One region of the Pseudarthrobacter sp. YAF2 genome, then DNA from elsewhere that is predicted to be linked to it. Evidence: riboswitches for the same ligand, from Rfam matches in the RefSeq annotation. Region 1 holds a riboswitch; each other region holds the start of a gene.

Region 1 (5,167 bases):
TGGAGCAGCGGATCGCCAGCCTCGAAGGTGGCCTCGCCGCTTTGCTGCTGAGCTCCGGCCAAGCCGCGGAGACCTTCGCGGTCCTGAATATCGCAGAGGCCGGGGACCACATCGTGGCCAGCCCCAGCCTGTACGGCGGCACGTACAACCTGTTCGCCCACACCCTGAAGAAGTTCGGCATTTCGGTCACCTTCGTGGACGATCCGGACAACCTGGACCAGTGGCGCGGGGCTGTGCAGCCCAACACCAAGCTGTTCTTTGGCGAGGTGGTTTCCAACCCGCGCCAGGACGTCCTGGATATCGAAGGCATTTCCGAGGTGGCACACCAGGCAGGCGTTCCCCTGATCGTGGACAACACCCTTTCCACTCCCTACCTGATCCGGCCGCTGGAATGGGGTGCGGACATCGTGATCCACTCCGCCACCAAGTACCTGGGCGGCCACGGCTCAGCCATCGCCGGCGTCATTGTCGACTCCGGCAAGTTCGACTTCGGCAAAGAGCCCGAGCGGTTCCCCGGCTTCAATACCCCGGACCCCACCTACAACGGCCTGGTCTACGCCCGCGACCTCGGCGCCAATGGTGCACTGGGTGCCAACCTTTCCTACATCCTCAAAGCCCGTGTCCAGCTGCTGCGCGACCTCGGCTCGGCGGTCTCCCCGTTCAACGCCTTCCTGATTTCGCAAGGCCTGGAAACGTTGAGCCTGCGGGTGGAACGGCATGTTTCCAACGCCACGGAAGTGGCGCGTTGGCTGGAGGCAAGGGACGACGTCGAATCGGTCGCCTACGCGGGGCTTCCGTCCAGCCCCTGGTATGAGCGTGGCCGCACGTACGGCCCCAAGGGGACCGGCGCCGTCGTCGCCTTCAACCTGGCCGGTGGCGCGGAGGCGGGCAAGCGCTTCGTCGACGCCCTTGAACTGCACTCCCACGTGGCCAACATCGGTGACGTGCGCTCCCTTGTCATCCACCCGGCGTCGACCACCCACAGCCAGCTCTCGCCCGAGCAGCAGGTGGTGGCCGGGGTCAATCCCGGGCTGGTCAGGTTGTCGGTCGGCCTGGAGCACATCGACGACATCCTGGCTGACCTTGAAGCCGGTTTCCGCGCGGCCAAGGGCGCCGCTGACGCCTGATTGGCAGCACGCGGCGGCACGGGCGGCCGGCAACGCCGGGAAGTCACAACCAGTCACACTCTTGGCCTGGGGTGGGGGGTGTTTCGTACACTCGAACCAGGTCATGAGTGCCAGTGACAGCCCCGGCTTGCTGGCCGGCAACCCTCCTTCCGCGGTGGGGTGCCCCGGGTGAAGACCTGGCCTGCCGGTCAAATGACGGCAGGCAAGCGCGTAGAAGAGGTCTTGCCATGACGGTTACCGTCGCCCGAACCACCATTCCCGAACACGGAGTTGTCCGCTACGCCTCCATTGGAGGACTCGAGCTGGAGGGCGGCGGCTACCTGCCGGATGTCACCTTGGCTTACGAAACCTGGGGCACGCTGAATGCGGACGGCAGCAACGCCATCCTGATCGAGCATGCCCTGACCGGCAGCACCCACGTGACTCGCGGCGACACGGACGAAGAGGGCTGGTGGGAACAGTTGGCCGGTCCCGGCGCTCCCGTGGATACCGACCGTTTCTTCGTGGTGTCCATCAACATCGTGGGCGGTTGCTACGGATCCACGGGCCCGTCCTCGCCAGCCCCGGACGGAGCGCCGTGGGGGTCGCGGTTCCCGCTGGTCACGCTGCGGGACAGCACTGTTGCGGAGGCCCGGCTGGCGGATCAGCTGGGCATCGGGAGCTGGTACGCCGTCCTTGGCGGTTCCATGGGCGGCGCCCGCGCCCTTGAGTGGGCCGTGACCTACCCCGACCGCGTGCAGCGCTGCGCCGTCATCTCCGTCGGGGCTGCCAGCACGGCCGAACAGATCGCTTTCGCCCAGGCCCAGACCCTGGCCATCCGCCAGGACCCGAATTTCAACGGCGGCGACTACTACGGCGGCCCGTGCCCGGAAGACGGACTGGCCCTGGCCCGGCGCATCGCCCACATCACATACCGGTCCGCCGCGGAACTGGAAGGGCGGTTCGGCCGGGAACCCCAGGCGCCGGAGTCGCCCCTGCGCGGCGGATTACTGGCAAACCGCGGCCGCTACCAGGTGGAAAGCTACCTGGATCACCAAGGCAGCAAGCTCGTCCGACGCTTCGACGCAAACAGCTACATCGCCCTCACCGAGGCGCTGATGAGCCACGACATCTGCCGGGGACGGGGGCCACTGGCCGAAACGCTGGCATCCTCCACCGCCCGGTTCTTCGTCGCCGCCGTGGACTCCGACAGGCTCTATTTCCCGTCCCAGTCCCGCGAATTGGCGCAGGCGCTGCCCGGCGAGGTCGACGTACATATGATCCAGGCACCAATAGGCCACGATGGCTTCCTGACCGAGATCGGGCAGCTGGGACACCAGCTCCGGACCGCGTTCCTGGTCTAGCAGCGCTCGCCGCATCCCGGCTGCGGGCGGCGGCGCCACCATTCGGTACCCACCACGGGGCTGCCGACGCGGCGGTGCCGCAGTGCAGGCGCCCCGGACGCGAAGTACGGCATGATCGTGCCATGAAAGCCGCCGTCCTTTACTCCACCGTTCCCGCTGTTCCCGCCCCCGGAAGTGCACCGGGGAAGCGCCGCTACGCCGACGCCAAGCCCCTGGTGGTGCAGGAACTGGACCAGCCGCAGCCGCGCGCCGGGGAGCTTGGGGTTGCCATCACGTACTCCAGCCTGTGCCATTCGGACCTGTCCGTGGTGGACGGCTCCCGGGTCCGGCCGCTTCCGATGGCCCTGGGCCACGAGGCCGTGGGGCGGGTGGTATCCGTGGGCGGCGGCGTGGCGGACGTGTCTGTCGGAGACCACGTTGTGCTGGTCTTCGTGCCCAGCTGCGGCCACTGCCGGGCCTGTCGGTCCGAAAGGCCCGCGCTCTGCCACCGCGCAGCGGAGACCAACAGTTCCGGTGACCTGCTGCACGGGCCGGCCCTGCTGCGCACGCCCGCGGGGGAGCGCATCAACCATCACCTGGGCGTCTCGGCCTTTGCCGATTATGCGGTGGTTGCGCGGGAATCGGTGGTGGTAATTGACGACGACGTCCCGGACACAGTTGCGGCGATGTTTGGTTGCGCCGTGCTCACCGGAATGGGGGCTGTGCTTAATACCGCGGGCGTCAATCCCGGACAGTCCGTGGCAGTCTTCGGCCTCGGAGCAGTGGGCTTGTCCGCAGTCATGGCGGGCCGGCTCGCCGGGGCAGCCGGCGTGATCGCCATCGATCCGAATCCGGGCAAGCACCAGTTGGCCCTGGATGCCGGCGCCACAGCGGTGGGAACACCCGCGGACGCGGCCCGGCTGGTTGAAGAGGCCGCCGGGGACGGTGTGGACGTTGCCGTTGAGGCGGTCGGCTCGACCGGCGTGATCGCCACGTGCCTGGAACTGGTGACGCGGGGCGGTGCGGTTGTCTCGGTGGGCCTGCCGCATCCGTCCGCCGAACTGACGGTTCCCGCGCTGCAGTTCGCAGGGGCGGGCAAGCGACTCCTGGGCTCCTACATGGGTGACGCAGTGCCCGGCCGCGACATCCCGAAATACCTTGGCTACTGGCGCGAAGGCAGGCTTCCGGTCGGACTGCTGCATACCGACACCCGGCCGCTGACCGAAATCAACGAGGGACTGGATGCGCTGGCATCCGGGCAGGTGGTCAGGCGGCTCTTCCGTGCCTGAGGCTGGGCGGAGCCCGGCTCTCAGCCGTTCATGATCTCGCCGCGGCGCTTCATGTAGTCCTCCATGGACAGTTCGCCGTTGCTGTACTGCTGGTCCAGTTCTGCGAGCTTCCGGGCACGGAATCCCTGGGGCGCTCCCGGCGGGGGAGTGGCCGGACCCGACGGCGGGCCGGCCGGCGGCTGGCCGGGACCCTGCGGCTGGCCAAAGCCTTGCTGCTGGCCGGGGAACTGCTGGAAGGGCGGTTCCTGCGGAGCGCCGTACCGGGGGTCCGGCATGGGCGGCTGCCCATACTGGTAGGGCAGTGGCTGGGAATCATCGGCAGGCCGGGGCTGGCGGAAACCGCCGGACAAGTAGTCCTGCTGGGTATAGCCGTCGCGGGGCTGGTTGCTCTGCGGCCCTGCGGACCCGGGAAACTGGCCCGGGTACTGCCCGGGCCCCGGGAAGCCGCCGGGCCCGTACTGCCCGGGCCCCGGCAAGCCTTGGTCCCGGTCCCGCCGCGCCATGGATCGCCGGTACATCCGCATGGCCATGGGGACAACGAAGGACAGGATGATGATCCACAAAAACAAGCTGCTCACGGTGCCGCGCCTCTCGAAGGTTGTCCTTCCAGCCTAACCCCGGGCGGTGCTACCGGCGGCTGGGCTCCGAGGTTCCCAGCGGACCTTCACCGGATCCCAACGGAACGCCCGGGCCGAAGGCGGGACCCGGCGTCGGCCGTTTTGCCGTGATGCCGTCACCGGAGGACTGGTGCCGCAGCCGGCGCAGTACCCAGGGCACGAAATATTCGCGCGCCCACACCAGGTCCCCGGTCCTTGCCTCGCGCCAGGTCCGCGGCGGCAGCGCCTTGGGCTGGAGCGGTTCCAGCGAGTGCTCCACGTTCAGCGAGTCCAGCACCATGGCCGCGATGGTGTGGTGGCCCAGGGGTGAGAAATGCAGCCTGTCCTGGTCCCACATTTGTGGATCGCTCAGCTGCCGGAGGGACCACATGTCAGCAATGACGGCGTCGTGCCGGGCCGCGACGGTCCGCAGGTTCTCGTTGTAGATGGCCACCTTGCTCCGGATCCTGCCCAGGACCGAGGAACCGGTGTCCGGCCCGTTGAACAGGACCACGGTGGCGCCGCCCATGGACAGGATCTGGACCACGGAATCGAGTTTCTCGGCCAGTGCGTCGGGGTCCCCGCCCGGACGGATCAGGTCGTTGCCGCCGGCGGACAGGGTGACCAGGTCCGGCTTCAGCGCCAGGGCCGGAGCCAGTTGCTGGTCCACGATCTGCTGCAGGAGCCGGCCGCGGACGGCCAGGTTGGCGTAGGCGAAGTCCGGCTTGGTGCGGCCCAGTTCTTCGGCCACCCTGTCGGCCCAGCCGCGGTGGCCGCCGGGGCTTGCGGGCTCGGGGTCGCCGATGCCCTCGGTAAAGGAATCGCCCATCGCC
Region 2 (5,167 bases), on a different contig from region 1:
AGGGCCGCCGTCCCAGCACTTCCACGCCGGCATCAAGCTCGATGTCCTGTGAGGCGAGGTACCGCAGCAGCTCAGGGTTGTCGTCACTGATCCGGGTGATCCTGCCGGTATGGCCCTCGTCCAGTTCCGCGAGGAGATGGGCGCGCGGCATCAGCACCTGGCCGTCCGCCGTGGGAATGGGATCGCCGTGCGGATCCCGGCTGGGGTCGCCGAGCTTGGCAGCGACGCGCTCTATGAACGTGTCCGATACCGCGTGTTCCAGTTGTTCAGCCTCATCGTGCACTTCGTCCCAGCTGTAGCCAAGGCGCTGCACAAGGTAGGTTTCGATCAGCCGGTGGCGCCGCACCATTGCCAGGGCAAGCCGCAGGCCGGAATCGGTCAGGGTCACCGCGCTGTACGGTTTGTGGTCCACCAGGCCCTGGTCCTTGAGCTTGCGGACCATCTCGGAAACCGAAGAATTGGCCACTCCGAGCCGCTGGGCCAGTTGGGAGGACGTGATGGGCTTGTCCTGCCATTCAGTGAATGAATAGATGACCTTGACGTAGTCCTCGATGGAGGAGGATGTCGGGCTGGTCTTCACGCGTCCAAGCCTACCGGCTTCATGCCTTCACGGCGCGCCACGCCAGGGTGAGGTAGGGAAGCTCGAGTTCCTGGTCCTGACCGTAGGCCAGATGTTCGTGCAGGTACCAGTCCAGGTTCGCCAGGACCTTGGCGCGGGTCGCCTCGCCGGCCCGGAGGTAGTAGCTTCGCGACTTGGTGAGTTCCATTAGGTCTGTGGTGGTTACCCGGTCCTGCCAGTGGGTTACCTGGCCTTCGAGCCCGGCGAATTCGGGTCCCACCACCGGCCTGTGACCCGGGCGGTAGACATCGCCGGCGTGCATGATCCTGGATAGCCTGTGCACCCACGGCACCGAGGTATCCAGTTGGTTCCAGATGAGGCCGAGTGTTCCGTGCGGACGCAGGACGCGGGCAAGTTCGGTGCTCGCGGCCAACGGGTCGCACCAGTGCCAGGCCTGGGCCACGGTGACGACGTCGAAGCGGGCGGCGGGCAGGCCCGTCGCCTCCGCGGTCCCGCTCACAGCCGTTGCAGCAGGGCAGTGCGCCGCCAGTTGGGTGAGCATGTCCGTGGAGGGGTCGACGGCGGTTACCTCCAGGCCCAGGTCCAGCAGCAAGGCAGTGAACTTTCCGGTACCGGCGCCGACGTCGAGGGCATCCCGGGCGTGGGCAGGAACCAGCCATCGGGCTGAGTCCGCGGGGTATCCAGGCCTGACGCGCTGGTAGTGCCTCCCGCCATCCTGGAAACTCTGGCCAAGTTCCCGCCGGCGACCACGATCAAGCTTGGGGCCACCCCGAATCACGCGTGGACTCCTTCGATTCCGCCTGTTGATGTCCCTCGAATTTACCGCACGCCCGGCCAGGGGCCGTGCACACGGACCAGGAACGGAAGGCTTTGGCTTAGTCGTCGATGCAGGGGGCGGCGCCGGCCGTGCCCGGTGTATTGGGTGCCCAGTGCGGGTAGGTGCGGGAATCGTTGGCGGGCACCCAGCGGCCTGCGTCCACCACGTAGTCCCAGCCCAGTCCGTTGCCGCGCAGCGCGCGGATGCCGGCCAGGAGGCGTTCGGCATCCTCCAGCCGGGATCCGAGGCCGAAGCTCGCCCGAAGGGATCCGTTCGGCAGGCCCAGGCGCTTCAGCAGCGGGTGGGCGCAGAAGCGTCCGTCACGCAGGCCCACGCCGTGCTCCGCCGCAAGGTAAGCGGCCACCAGCCCGGCGTCGTAACCCGCAACCGAGAAATTGACCACACCGATGGTGTCCGTTTCCGGATTGGTGTCCTTGAAGATCTGGTGGACCGTCACGCCGTCGATGCCCTGCAGGCCCTCCACCAGGAACGAACGGATGGCCGATTCGTGGGCATGCCACCGGGCCTGGTCCAGTTCGGCGATCACCTGGGTGGCGCGCGCCAGGGTGGCTGCGCCAAGCACGTTGGGTGAGCCGCCCTCGTGGCGGGCCGGGCCGGTGGCCCAGCTGACGCCGTCGAGCCTTGCTTCCTTGACGGCGCCGCCGCCGGCAAGGTGGGGGACACCGGCGTCCAGCCAGTCCGGACGTCCCACCAGGACGCCTGCGCCGAACGGTGCGTAAAGCTTATGGCCGGAGAACGCAAGGTAATCGACGTCGTCCGTGCTGATGTCCACCCGCCGGTGCGGGGCGAGCTGGGCGGCGTCCACCACAATCCGTGCGCCGTGCTGGTGCGCCAGTGCGGCCAATGCCCGGATGGGGAGGATCTCGCCGGTGACGTTGGCGGCGCCGGTGACGGCCAGCAGGCTGACCCCGCCCTGCTCCAGTTCAGCGCGGACGGCCTCCAGCGTTCCGCTGATGGTGTCGGCGGCGACGATGCTGCGGTGCGGGACGCCCTGCCACGGCAGGAGGTTGGCGTGGTGTTCGATGTCCAGGTACAGGACATCTCCGGCGGGGTGGCCGCCGGCCAACGGCAGGCAGCCGGCCAGCAGGTTCAGCGAATCGGTGGTGTTGCGGGTGAAGATGACCGAATCGTCGGGGCGGCCGCCCACGAAGTCGCGGACAATGCTGCGGGCGTTTTCATACACCGAGGTGCTGATCTGGGATGCATACCCTGCGCCGCGGTGGACACTCGCGTAGTAGGGAAGGATCTCGTTCAGGTATGCGGACACCACGGACAGTGCCGGGGCGGATGCGCCGTAGTCGAGGTTTGCGTAGCGGACGTGGCCGCCGGAAATCAGGGGCGCCTGGATCTCGGCGCCGGTCACCGCGGCGAGGGGCCGGCCGGCGATGGCCTGGCGCGGATCCGGCGCGGCTAAGTTGTCGATGGCGGACTGGGGGGAGACGGTGGCAGTTGTCACAGAGACCTCACTTGGATACAGGACTCCGGCATGCTGGAATCCGCGCTTGCCGTATCCGCTCCGGACCGGCCTGGTCGTCACCCGGGGCACCCCACCGCGAATGGAGGGTTGCCGGCCAGCAAACCGGGGTTTTGCGCTGGCACTCGTGACCTGGATAAAAGCGTAGAACATGGGGTGGCCAGGACTAAAGCCGCGGCAATTGTTAAGGCCTTTGTTACGTCCTGCCGAAGAAACGGCCGCGGACGCCCCCAAAAGGAGGCGTCCGGCGTCGTATTATTCGATTCTTCCGCGGTCAGGGAGCCTGCTGCAGGAGGTCGTCGAGTTCCGGGTTCAGTCGGTGCAGCACCTCTGAGTGCAGGATCGAGTTCGTGGCCAGGGCATTGCCGCCGAACGGGCCGTCCTCGCCTTCGAGGGAGGTGAAGCGGCCGCCGGCCTCCACCACGATCGGCACCAGGGCAGCCATGTCGTACAAGTTCAGTTCGGGTTCGCAGGCGATGTCCACCGAGCCTTCGGCCACCATGCAGTAGGACCAGAAGTCCCCGTACGCCCGGGTCCGCCAGACGTCCTCCGTCAGGCCCAGGAACTCGTCAAGGTTTCCGCGTTCCTTCCAGCCGCCCAGGCTGGAGTAGGAGAGGGAGGCGTCGGACAGGTTGGAGACGTTGGAGACCCGGAGCCGGGTGGCGGCGGCCAGGGACCTGCCCATGTAGGCGCCCATGCCTTTGGCCGCCCACCAGCGCTTGCCCAGTGCCGGTGCGCTGACGACGCCCACCACGGGCTCGCCCTCGTCCACCAGGGCGATCAGCGTGGCCCACACCGGGACGCCGCGGACGAAGTTCTTGGTCCCGTCGATGGGATCAATGATCCAGCGCCGCGAGCCGTGGCCGGTGCTGCCGAATTCCTCGCCCAGGACTGCATCGCGGGGCCGGGAGCGGGAGAGCTGGCCGCGGATGGCCTCCTCGGCCGCCTTGTCGGCGTCGGTGACCGGCGTCAGGTCCGGCTTGGTCTCGACGTGGAGGTCCAGGGCCTTGAAGCGGCTCATTGTCTGGTCATCCACGGAGTCGGCCAGGACATGGGCCAGGCGCAGGTCATCGTTGTAACTCGAAGCGGGTTGGATCATGGTTCCAAACTACCGTCTGCGGGCGTTTCTGCCGGGAGAACGCGTCAGTTGACGCTGCCGAGCTCCTTGGTTTCCTGTGCTTCCATCCTCGGGTCCGCGCCGAGCAGCCTCCTTAGGGACGCCAGCCGGGCCGGTCCCGTGGGGCCGGCGTGCCCGCCGTTCACCCAATCATCCAGCCCGCAGTTAACCGCCGTTGCCGTGTGTTTGCAGCCGCGCTCGCAGTTTTCGATGCCGGGGGAGAGGTCCGGGAATGAGCGCAGGATCCTGTCCGGATCCACGTGTGCCAGGCCAAAGGAACGGATACCCGGGGTGTCAATGATCCAGCTGCCGGGCGGCGCGTCCGCCAGCCGCAGCGCCAGCGCCGACGACGACGTGTGCCGGCCGCGCCCGGTGACCGCGTTCACCCCGCCGGTGGCCCGCTCCGCACCCGTCAGCGCGTTGACCATGGTGGACTTGCCGACGCCGGAGTGCCCGAGCATGACAGTGACCGTGCCGTCGAGGTGGGCGCGAAGGGCTGCCACCGCGGCGCTGTCCAGCCGGGCCGAAAGGCCGTCGTCGGACCTGGCGTCGATCCCCGAAGCCTGCGCGTCCGCGGTCTTGCTGATGATCACCGGGAAGTCCAGGTGCGTGTAGTTGGAGAGCAGCTCCGCTGGGTCCTTGACGTCGGCCTTGGTCACCAGCAGGATCGGCTCGATCCCGGCGTCGTAGGCGGCCACCAGGGCGCGGTCGATGAACCCGGTGCGTGGCTCGGGGTTGGCTGCTGCCACCACGATCACCAGTTGGTCGGCGTTCGCGACGACGGCCCGCTCTATGGGATCGGTATCGTCGGCGCTGCGGCGAAGGAGGGTGCGGCGGTCCTGGATCTTCACCAGTCGTGCCAGCGTGTCCGGGGCTCCGGAGACGTCGCCCACCAGGGAGACGAAGTCGCCTGCCACGACAGGATTGCGGCGAAGCTCGCGGGCCCGTGCAGCGATGACCACGCGCTCATTCTCCGAGTCCTCGCCCACCACCGCGGTGTACCGGCCACGGTCCACGGTGATGATCCGGCCGGTCACGGCGTCGTCGTGGCTGGGACGGTCTTTGGTGCGCGGCCTTGAGCCTTTCTTGCTGGGGCGGATCCGGACGTCCGATTCGTCCCAGGAATCAGTGCTCCGCGCCACTGCCGCGCCCTTCCGG
Region 3 (5,167 bases), on a different contig from region 1:
ACGGTTCAGGAGCGCAAGGATCAGCGGGCTGACCAGGAGAAGCACCACGTACAAGCCCATGATGTTGAACTGCCAGGGCCCGAACTGCAGCAGCATGATGGCCGGCAGAACCTGGGGCGGCACCGGGAACTGGAAGAGCGACGACATCCCGGCGTAGAGGTCGTAAGTCCGGCCTGCGCCGTTGTGCCCGGCCCCGCCGGTCCCCTGGTCCACGAAAGTGGTCAGCGCTTCGGTGTGGAAGAACGGAAGCAGTGAGATGAGGAAGACGCCGATCAGCACGGCCAGCGCGGTCACATACAGTTTCCCCGCACGGCGGGAGGTGAGGTCCACAACCTTCCCGAAGTCTTCCCTGGCCTTTGGCCCGTAGACCATGCCCACCACCAGGCCGGAGAACAGCACGAACAGTTCGGCGCCCGATACAAAGCCCACGGCTTCCTGGGTGAGCAGCTGGAACAGTGATGCCAGGCCCAGGTGGTTGACCACCACGAAGACAATGGCCATCCCGCGCAGCAAATCGACGCGCGAGTCCCTGTTTCCCGGGTCTTGGTAGCTCCACCCGGTGGCGGCGTTGACACGGCGGGGAACCTGCCACAGCGCCGCCAGGAGGATGACCATGGCCAGCGCCACCGTCCAGACGGCCGCCCCGGAGAGGGTGTTGGCCCGGACATACGTGCCGTCCGCGGCCACGTCGGTGACCGGGCCGGTGACCACGGGAGTGGATTTAAGCCTGTCCAGCGCAGCTTTGGCGATGGAGGGGTTCCCAGTCAGCAGCCAGTCGATGCTTGCCACGCCGGTATCCCTGGTGCTGGTGCGCTCGTCCCACACCACCGCGGCCGTCCTGGCGAACGCGGGCGAGGTGGCAGTACCCACCACCTGGTCCCACCAACCCAGCTTGATGTCCGCCTCCGGCGCGCCGCCCGCGGCAGGGGCGAAGAACGCCGCGGTCTGGAGCAGGAACGGCTTCTTGCGCCCTTCCGCGTAGGTGCCATAGAAGTTCGCGCTGCCGGAGCCGGTCAGCATGTCCTGGAGCTCACCGGCGCGCGGCACGGTGTTGACGGCAGCCCCGCCGGCGGTGTCGTCATGGTAGGCAGTCAGGCCCACCCAGTCCACGGCGTCGTCGCCCGGATAGTACGGAGCGTAGGCCGCATCGGAGCCGTTCCAGGCGCCGTCGCCGTTGGTGTCCAGGAGTGCGAAGCCGTCACTTCCCGGCTGCGGCGCGTTCCGGCTCTGGTCAAAGGGGTAGTCCTTGCCCAGGTACGGCGCCCAGACCATGGCGGCCCGGCCGCCGTCGTCCTTCCTGATGGCAGCCGCGACGGCCTTGAAGGCCTCCCGGTAGGCGGCCGGCTGCTGGCCCCAGGCCACCCAGCTCGAGTTCATGTCCGGGGCGAACCGGATCAACAGCTGGCCTTTGAACCCGGAGGCCAGGTCGCGAACCTTTCCGGCAAAGGCTTCTGCTTCGGTGGCGCCGATCTGGTCCAGCGCCACCGACGGCTTCACGGTGAGCATGGCGTGGGCGCCCTTGGCACCGGCCTGCTGGAGGAAACCCTCTATGTTGTTCCGGTCCGAGTCGCGGAACGGAAAGGCGATGTCGTGGCCGAAGACGGCCGGGCTCGCCCCCAGCCGGCCTGAGAATCCCGCGGCAGTATCCTCGCCCCACTCAAGGACGGCACCCAGCCAGGGCTTGCCCTGGTCCGGTGTCGCGGCGGCCGCATGCGCCGCACCTGCAGCTCCCACGAGGGCCAGGAGCGCGAAGACGGCGGCCAGGAAGGCTCCGACGGAACGCTGACGGGCACGACGGCCGGCCCGGTGGTGCGATGTTGCTGCTCGCATGCTGGCAAGACCCCCCGGTACTCCCACTGTGACGGCAGGGCGGCGCCCCGGTAGAAACCTTATCGGTCCGGCGGGGTTGCCGTGTTCCCATGACGCGCAGCGGCTGCAAGCTCTCAATTACGGAACATGACGACGACGGCCGTGCGGCTTGGCGCGGCAGGTGTTACGTTTTTGGGGAGTAATGAGTACCGGTGTTAAGCCCTGACTGGCCGGTCGGCAACCCTCCTCTCGCGGCGGGGTGCCTCAGGTGAATACTCGGCATATCGACCGATTCGAGCTGCAAGCGTGAAAGAAGGAGATCCGTCGTGTCTGACGCACCCGCCCCTGACGAAAAATTGTCCTACCGCCTGATTACGGGCCCGGACGACCGCTCCTTCTGTGAGCGGATCTCGGCTGCACTCGCGGACGGCTACGTCCTGCACGGCAGCCCGGCGGCCACCTTCAACGGCAGCAGCGTCATCGTGGCCCAGGCAGTTGTCCTCCCGGCCGCGATCGCGTCGGCAGACGCCGCAGTGGCCACGGCGGTTGATGACCTGGAAGGCGAGTTCGACGGCGAGGGCCACGCATGAGCTACGCAGGAGACCTGACGCCGCAGGAAGCATGGGCCAAGCTGGAGCAGGGCGCCATCCTGGTGGATGTCCGCACCGAGGGCGAATGGGCCCACATCGGCATTCCGGACACCAAGGCAACGGACAACGATCCCCTGTTCATCCAGTGGACCTTCCCCGGCGGCATCCCCAACCCGGATTTCGTGAAGGATCTGACGGAGCAGGCGCCCGAAGACCCCGGCGCGGAACTGGTGTTCCTCTGCCGCTCAGGACAGCGCTCCATCGCCGCAGCCATCGCCGCCACCCAGGCCGGCTTCACCTCCTACAACGTCCTGGAAGGCTTCGAAGGCGAGCCTGACCGCTACGGCGAACGGACCGTCAACGGCTGGAAGAACCGCGGCCTGCCCACCAACCTCGGAAAGAACTAAGTGACTTTCAATCAAGATGCCCCCGGCTGGAACCCCGATACCCAGGCGGTCCGCGGCGGGCTGGACCGCACCAACTTCCAGGAAACCTCCGAGGCCATTTTCCTGAACTCAGGGTTCGTGTACGAATCCGCAGCGGCGGCCGAACGCGCCTTCACCGGCGAGGACGAACGCTTTGTGTACTCGCGGTACGGCAACCCGTCCGTGGCCACGTTCCAGGAACGGCTCCGGCTGCTGGAAGGCACCGAGGCGTGCTTCGCGACGGCGTCGGGCATGTCCGCGGTGTTCACCGCCCTGGGCGCGTTGCTCGCCGCCGGCGACCGCGTGGTGGCCGCCCGCTCGCTGTTCGGTTCGTGCTTTGTGATCCTGAACGAGATCCTTCCCCGGTGGGGCGTGGAAACGGTCTTCGTCGACGGCCCGGACCTGGACCAGTGGCGCGAGGCCCTGTCCAAGCCCACCACCGCCGTCTTCTTTGAATCCCCGTCCAACCCGATGCAGGAAATCGTGGACATCGCCGCGGTGAGTGAACTCGCCCATGCCGCCGGCGCCAAGGTGGTTGCGGACAACGTCTTCGCCACTCCCCTGCTGCAGCGCTGCGGGGACCTCGGCGCTGACGTGATCGTGTACTCCGGCACCAAGCACATCGACGGGCAGGGCCGGGTCCTGGGCGGTGCCATCCTGGGCACCAAGGAATTCATCGACGGCCCGGTGAAGCAGCTGATGCGCCACACCGGTCCGGCGCTTTCGGCGTTCAACGCCTGGGTCCTGACCAAGGGCCTGGAAACCATGAGCCTGCGCGTCCGGCACTCCTCGGCCACCGCGCTGCGGCTCGCCGAATGGCTCGAAGAGCAGCCTGCCGTGAGTTGGGTGAAGTACCCGCTGCTGAAGTCGCACCCGCAGTATGAGCTGGCGGCGAAGCAGATGAGTGCCGGCGGCACCGTCCTCACCCTTGAGCTGGCTTCTTCCGGCGCGCGCTCCGGCAAGGAGGCCGCCTTCGCGCTGCTGGACGGCCTGCGGATCATCGACATCTCCAACAACCTCGGCGATTCCAAGTCCCTGATCACCCACCCCGCCACCACCACGCACCGCGCCATGGGGCCGGAGGGGCGGGCCGCCATTGGCCTCAGCGATGGCGTGGTCCGGCTGTCGGTGGGGCTCGAGGACGCGGATGACCTCATTCGCGACCTGGAACAGGCGCTCAAGCAGATCTAGCCGCGACGCAGGTTCTCAGCTGCGACACACCTGCGCGTTTGCGCTGCGCATGTTCCCTCGCGCGCACCATATTTCCGGTGCGGGAATGACCCTGCGGGTCGAGGGCGAATGTGGGTGTCGAAGACTGTCAGGCCTGGCGGACCCGCAGGAGTTCCGGGGTGTCCTCCACGTCTGAAAGATCCAGCGCGCCGCGCATGGTGACGTCCACGGCGTGCCGGACCACGGCGCCGAACCCCATGTCCTCGGGAGGTGGTCCGGCCAGCGCCCGGTCGCGGGCCCGGCGCTGCTCGGCGGCCCCGGTGCCGCGGGCGATGATGTGCTCCACGCCCTGCCGGGCCAAGGCCAGTTCGCCCTGTTCGTGCAGGACGGGCGCCAGGTAGTCCACCAGGGAACGGGCGACGTCGGCGGCCGGGGCCGGGCGGAAATTCCCAAAGTCCAGGAGTTCCCCGCTAAGTCCTGAGCTGCTGGCCTGCCACGACGCCATCCGCAACAGGACAGTGGGCACGGGGGCCGGATCCACGCCCTCGGACCATTCCCTGCTGGCTGATTCCACCAGCGCACGGACCAGCACGGCGATCAGGGCTGCGTCCTCGGCCCGGAGGCAGACGTCGGCCACGCGCACCTCCACGGTCGGGTGGTTGCGGGAAAGCCGCGCGTCGAAGTACAGCATCCCCTCGTCGAGCATGACGCCGGTTTCCAGCAGCCGGGTGACCACCCTCCGGTACGCGGGGTATGTTCCGTAGATGGCGGCCGGGCCGGCGGTCGGCCACCGGTTCCATGCTTGGGTGCGGTAGCTTTCGAATCCGGTGGGAACGCCGTTCCAGAACGGCGAATTGGCGCTCAACGCCGTCAGCACGGCCAGCTTGTCGCGGATCCGGTCCAGGACCGCGACGCCTTCTTCCGGTGATTCGATATAGGTGTGGACGTGGAAACCGCAGGTCAGCTGCTCCTGCGCCGTAAGGCCAAAGCGTTCCAGCATCCTGGCATAGCGCGGGTCCGGCGTCGTATGGCTGGTGGATGCCAGGGGTGAGGTGGCAAGGGCAGCGACCCTGGCACCATGTTTGGCGGCCGCGTGGTTGGCCATTGCCCGGCCGGCCCGGATCTGTTCGAGCAGGCCCGCGGATTCCAGGCAGGGCCGGGTCTGCGTCTCGA
Region 4 (5,167 bases), on a different contig from region 1:
GGCAGATCGCCTGGAACAGCGTTGGCGGCCGCTGCGGGTACAGCAGCGGGACGGGACACTCCCCCGGCGGGGCTGAGATCGGTCACCAGGCCCGTCCCGGCACATTCACGCACGGCCGCAATACCGGCAGCTACCGCAGCCTTGTCCTCGAACCCTTGCGAGACGGCCATGACCGACCCGTCGGGCCCCAGCAGCCGGAACCTGTAGAGCAGCTCCGGATCAAGAAAAACTTCAAAGTTTCCCGCCACGGCATGTCCTTCCGGTCTGGTCTCTTCAACCGGCGACGGCTCTCTGCGGGGTGCATCCCTGCACCGCCAAAAGCATGTTGGAACCGTCCGCTGATCAGTTCAAATGGTGTTAACGAGTCTGGTTGCGGCGCCTGCAGGCGTACAAGCCCCGCCGCGTTAAGCCTGTGTAAATTACAGCCCACCCCGGCAAACGCCAACGGCGGCCCACCTGCAAAAGGTGGGCCGCCGCCGTCGTCTGCCGTGTTCCGGACGAACGTGTCAGTCGTTGATGAGGTCGTTCACCACGATGGTCTGGTCGCGGTCCGGGCCAACGCCAATAGCGGAGAACCGGGTTCCGGACAGCTTCTCCAGCGCCAGCACGTAGTTCCGGGCGTTTTCCGGGAGGTCCGCGAGGGTGCGGGCAGCGGTGATGTCCTCGGTCCAGCCGTCGAAGTACTCGAAGATGGGCTTGGCGTGGTGGAATTCGGTCTGCGTCATGGGCATCTCGTCGTGGCGGACGCCGTCAACGTCATAGGCCACGCACACAGGGATCTGTTCGATGCCGGTGAGCACGTCCAGCTTGGTCACGAAGTAGTCCGTGAAGCCGTTCACGCGGGACGCGTGGCGGGCCAGGACGGCGTCGTACCAGCCGCAGCGGCGCGGGCGCCCGGTGTTGACGCCGAACTCACCGCCGGTTTTCTGCAGGTACATGCCCATCTCGTCGAAGAGTTCGGTGGGGAACGGGCCCGCACCCACGCGGGTGGTGTAGGCCTTGATGATGCCGATGGAGCGGGAGATTCGGGTGGGACCGATGCCGGAGCCCACTGATGCGCCGCCCGCGGTCGGGTTTGAGGAGGTCACGAACGGGTAGGTTCCGTGGTCGACGTCCAGGAACGTGGCCTGGCCGCCTTCCATCAGGACGACCTTGCCCTCATCCAGGGCGGTGTTCAGGACCAGCGTGCTGTCGATGACCAGCGGGCGGAGGCGGTCGGCAAAGGACAGGAAGTACTCAACGACCTCGTCCACCACAACACCGCGGCGGTTGTAGACCTTAACCAGGAGTTCGTTCTTCTGGCGGAGCGAGCCTTCCACTTTCTGGCGAAGGATGGACTCGTCGAAGACGTCCTGGACACGGATGCCCAGCCGGGCCACCTTGTCCATGTAGGCGGGGCCAATGCCGCGGCCGGTGGTTCCGATGGCGCGGCTGCCGAGGAAGCGTTCGGTCACTTTGTCCAGCACCTGGTGGTACGGGGCCACCAGGTGGGCGTTGGCGGATACGCGCAGCCGCGAGGTATCGGCGCCGCGGGCCTGGAGTCCGTCGATCTCCTGGAAAAGGGCTTCGAGGTTCACCACGCAGCCATTGCCGATGATGGGAACCGCGTTGGGGCTGAGAATGCCTGCCGGCAGCAGTTTGAGTTCGTACTTTTCACCGCCTACGACGACGGTGTGCCCGGCGTTGTTGCCGCCGTTGGGCTTGACGACGTAATCAACACGGCCGCCCAGAAGGTCGGTGGCCTTGCCTTTTCCTTCGTCGCCCCACTGGGCTCCTACGATCACAATTGCTGGCATGGGATCCTCCCCCATTCGTTCGGGCTGCCCGGGTCCGGCCGCGGGGAGCGGACCTGCGCAGCGCCGTTCATGAGAATGCCCCGAACAGACCGGCCTTCGCCAGACCGCAAGGCGGCGCAGCGACGCAAGAGTTCCGGGGCTCTTACCACCCAAGTTTAGCGGATCAGGCACTTTGTCCACTCGATGGGCCCGCCGCGGCCTCGCAATGGCGGTCCGCCACATTCTGAACCGCATTTGCCCCTGACCACGCTCCTGGATTTAAGTGGGAGTGGACCATCCGGAGCGGCTGAGAGACCTGGCTCAATGACGCCGCAGCAACCACGGTCCGGCAGGAAAGCTGCCGGCCGAAGGTGCTACTGCCAGGACCGATGGAAAGGAAGATTCCAGCATGCCCCTGAACACCGACCACATTCGCGCCACCCACGCCGGGTCCTTGCCCCGCACGCCTGAACTTATCGCGGCCAACACCGCCAAAGAATCCGACGGCATCACTCCAGCGTTCCTGGAGCTCCTGGAAAACTCCGTTGTGGACGTGGTCCAGCGCCAGAAGGACCTGGGAATCGACATCCCCAACGACGGCGAGTACGGGCACACGATGTCCAACTCCGTTGATTACGGGGCCTGGTGGAACTACTCCTTTGCCCGGCTCGGCGGCTTGGAGCCGACCAACGTGGACCGCTGGGCAGAAGCCGAAGTCCGGCGTTCCTCCCCCGGGAACGTTGTCCTGACGTCATTCCCCGACCGGCGGGACCGGCAGGCGTTCAACGAGGCGTACAACGACCCTTCCTCAGGGATCCTGGCGCACCGAAAGAGCGTGTCCCAGCCCAAGATCGCCGGGCCCCTGACCTACACCGGCCATGACCTGGTGGCCTCGGACATCAAGAACCTGAAGACCGGGCTCGCCGCGGCCGGTCTCACTGAGGGATTCGTGGCCTCACTCTCCCCCGGTTCCTGCGCCCGCGTAGCCAACGAGTACTACAAGAGCGATGAGGAACTTGTCTACGCCTGCGCCGATGCCATGCGCGAGGAATACAAGGCCATCATCGACGCCGGCCTGACGGTCCAGCTCGATGATCCGTCCCTGGCCGAAAGCTGGGACCAGATCAACCCGGAGCCGTCCCTGGAGGACTACCTGAAGTTCATCCAGCTGCGCGTGGAGGCCACCAACTGGGCGTTGCGGGACCTCCCGCAGGAACAGATCCGGCTCCACGTTTGCTGGGGCTCCTGGCACGGCCCACACACCACGGACATCCCGTTCGCTGACATCGTCGGCTCCGTACTTCAGGTCAATGCCGGCGCATACTCCTTCGAGGCCGCCAATGTCCGGCACGAACACGAATGGCGGGTATGGGAGGACACCAAGCTCCCTGAGGGCAAAGTGATCATCCCCGGCGTCGTCTCGCACGCCACCAATGTGGTGGAGCACCCGGACCTGGTGGCGGACCGCATTGTCCGTTTTGCCGCGCTGGTGGGCCGGGAAAACGTCAACGCATCGACCGACTGCGGCCTCGGCGGCCGGGTGCACCCGCAGATCGCGTACGCCAAACTGGAGGCGCTTGGCGAGGGTGCCCGCCGCGCCACGAAGCGACTCTGGTAGTTTTCCTCCCGTTCCGGACACGACCGCCGGTCCAATGCGCCACGAATGAGGTGCGCTGGACCGGCGTTTCGTTTCCCCGGGCTTGGTAAACTTACAGAGGCCGACCCGGAATCGGCCCACCCCAACTAACCACCGTTGATGAGCCGCGCCGGCGTGCGCCCATTTTCACCGGTGGACGCAACATCAATCCCCGCAGGAGAACCAGCCCTTCATGACCGCACTGGCCCCCGAAACATTCCACGAACAGCTCATGAGCCGCCGCTACGAAGACAGCGTTGCCGCTGTCAACGAGCTGTGTGATTCCCTGCAGGAAGTAAAGCCCGGAACCGTGGTGCCCTACGTGGACCCGATGCACGATGTTGAGGAATGCCGCATCATCAGCCTGTACTCCAACATTGGCGAGATGGACCCGTCCGGCTTCATCACGGCCGGTGACCAGGACGCCGCTACCCGCATGCTTGGCATCCAGTGGAAACTGGGCCTGCGCCCGGAATTCGTGATGCCCTGGAACGTGCACCCGTGGCACGTCCCAGGCGTTGCCAACGGCAAATTCACCCCGGACCAGGTGCAGGCAGGTTTGAAGCCGCTGCTGAAGTTCCTGGCCCTCGTCCCGCGCGCCTCGGTGATCGTGGCACACGGCACCGAGGCCAACCGCCTGGCAAACCTGCTGCTGAAGACCGAAGTCCCGCTGCTGTGGCGCCGCGGCCTGAAGACCTACAAGGTCCGTTCCCTGAGCGGACGCGCCTTCGCCGGTTCCCCGGTGCGCCAGGAGGAGTTCCTGGAGGATATGCGGACGGCCTACGCGGACGCCATGGCACGCACGGGCATCGCGAACGTGGCATAGCCAACAGCTTCAAACAGACGACGGCGGGTGGTCACCTTTCCACAGAAAGGTGACCACCCGCCGTCGGGCGTTTAAAGCCTGGGATCTTTAGGAGCCCTCGATGGCCGCTCTGGCTGCGGGATCGGAGTCGTTCAGGAACTTTTCGATCCGTTCCGGCTCGTCAGCTTCCCCGATAGCGGATGAGGCCCTGCCGAGGGAGTAGAGCGCCCGCAGGAACCCGCGGTTTGGCTCGTGCTCCCACGGGATGGGACCGACGCCGCGCCAGCCGTTGCGGCGCAGCGCGTCCAGCCCCCGGTGATAGCCCACCCGGGCGTAGGCGTAGGAGTCGATGATGCGGCCCTCTGTCCACGCCTCCTCAGCAAGGATCGCCCACAGCAGCGAAGACGTGGGGTGCTTTTCCACCAGGTCCAGGGCCTCTTGGCCGTTCTCCAGCTGCCCGTTCACCTCGGTTTCGGCAGGCAGGAGTGTGGGCTCCGGCCCCATCAGGTTCCTGCGGAACTCATCCGACATTTAGAACGTCTTTCCGGCCGAACCGAGCTGCTTGGTGGCTTCCACCACGCGGGCCGCCAGGCCGGCCTCGGCGGAGGCGCCCCAGACGCGGGGGTCGTAAGTCTTCTTGTTGCCGACTTCGCCGTCGACCTTCAGGACGCCGTCGTAGTTCTTGAACATGTGGTCCACCACCGGACGCGTGTAGGCGTACTGGGTGTCGGTGTCGATGTTCATCTTGATCACGCCGTAGGAGACGGCGTCGGCGATTTCCTGGTCCGAGGATCCGGAGCCGCCGTGGAAGACGAGGTCGAACGGGTTGTCCTTGCCGATCTTTGCGCCCACCTGGGCCTGGATGTCCTTGAGGATCTCCGGGCGCAGCTTGACGCCGCCGGGCTTGTACACGCCGTGGACGTTGCCGAAGGTCAGGGCAGTGATGTAGCG

The links. Region 1 has a riboswitch for S-adenosylmethionine ahead of metX (homoserine O-acetyltransferase MetX). Riboswitches for the same ligand answer to the same signal wherever they lie in the genome.
Region 2: it holds a riboswitch for S-adenosylmethionine, as region 1 does, so the genes downstream of both, AB4Y79_RS15745 (aminotransferase class V-fold PLP-dependent enzyme) here and metX (homoserine O-acetyltransferase MetX) in region 1, are expected to answer to the same signal.
Region 3: it holds a riboswitch for S-adenosylmethionine, as region 1 does, so the genes downstream of both, AB4Y79_RS13675 (DUF1737 domain-containing protein) here and metX (homoserine O-acetyltransferase MetX) in region 1, are expected to answer to the same signal.
Region 4: it holds a riboswitch for S-adenosylmethionine, as region 1 does, so the genes downstream of both, AB4Y79_RS16440 (cobalamin-independent methionine synthase II family protein) here and metX (homoserine O-acetyltransferase MetX) in region 1, are expected to answer to the same signal.

The regions. Positions count from the first base shown of each region.
Region 1 is NZ_JBFRDA010000010.1:2,093-7,259, forward strand. It holds gene AB4Y79_RS11735 (bifunctional o-acetylhomoserine/o-acetylserine sulfhydrylase) at 1-1,127, shown strand, start outside; SAM riboswitch class IV at 1,227-1,342, shown strand; gene metX (homoserine O-acetyltransferase MetX) at 1,355-2,470, shown strand; gene AB4Y79_RS11745 (alcohol dehydrogenase catalytic domain-containing protein) at 2,593-3,738, shown strand; gene AB4Y79_RS11750 (hypothetical protein) at 3,759-4,316, opposite strand; gene AB4Y79_RS11755 (SGNH/GDSL hydrolase family protein) at 4,366-5,167, opposite strand, start outside.
Region 2 is NZ_JBFRDA010000014.1:202,402-207,568, reverse strand. It holds gene AB4Y79_RS15755 (metal-dependent transcriptional regulator) at 1-580, opposite strand, end outside; gene AB4Y79_RS15750 (class I SAM-dependent methyltransferase) at 600-1,358, opposite strand; gene AB4Y79_RS15745 (aminotransferase class V-fold PLP-dependent enzyme) at 1,456-2,874, opposite strand; SAM riboswitch class IV at 2,912-3,025, opposite strand; gene hisN (histidinol-phosphatase) at 3,167-3,991, opposite strand; gene rsgA (ribosome small subunit-dependent GTPase A) at 4,036-5,151, opposite strand; gene aroA (3-phosphoshikimate 1-carboxyvinyltransferase) at 5,135-5,167, opposite strand, start outside.
Region 3 is NZ_JBFRDA010000012.1:102,057-107,223, reverse strand. It holds gene opgC (OpgC domain-containing protein) at 1-1,830, opposite strand, end outside; SAM riboswitch class IV at 2,008-2,122, shown strand; gene AB4Y79_RS13675 (DUF1737 domain-containing protein) at 2,136-2,399, shown strand; gene AB4Y79_RS13670 (rhodanese-like domain-containing protein) at 2,396-2,806, shown strand; gene AB4Y79_RS13665 (O-succinylhomoserine sulfhydrylase) at 2,807-4,015, shown strand; gene AB4Y79_RS13660 (glutamate--cysteine ligase 2) at 4,143-5,167, opposite strand, start outside.
Region 4 is NZ_JBFRDA010000015.1:109,717-114,883, reverse strand. It holds gene AB4Y79_RS16450 (DUF1508 domain-containing protein) at 1-248, opposite strand, end outside; gene AB4Y79_RS16445 (adenylosuccinate synthase) at 507-1,796, opposite strand; SAM riboswitch class I at 2,067-2,171, shown strand; gene AB4Y79_RS16440 (cobalamin-independent methionine synthase II family protein) at 2,185-3,393, shown strand; gene AB4Y79_RS16435 (uracil-DNA glycosylase) at 3,605-4,237, shown strand; gene AB4Y79_RS16430 (DUF3151 domain-containing protein) at 4,325-4,747, opposite strand; gene fbaA (class II fructose-bisphosphate aldolase) at 4,748-5,167, opposite strand, start outside.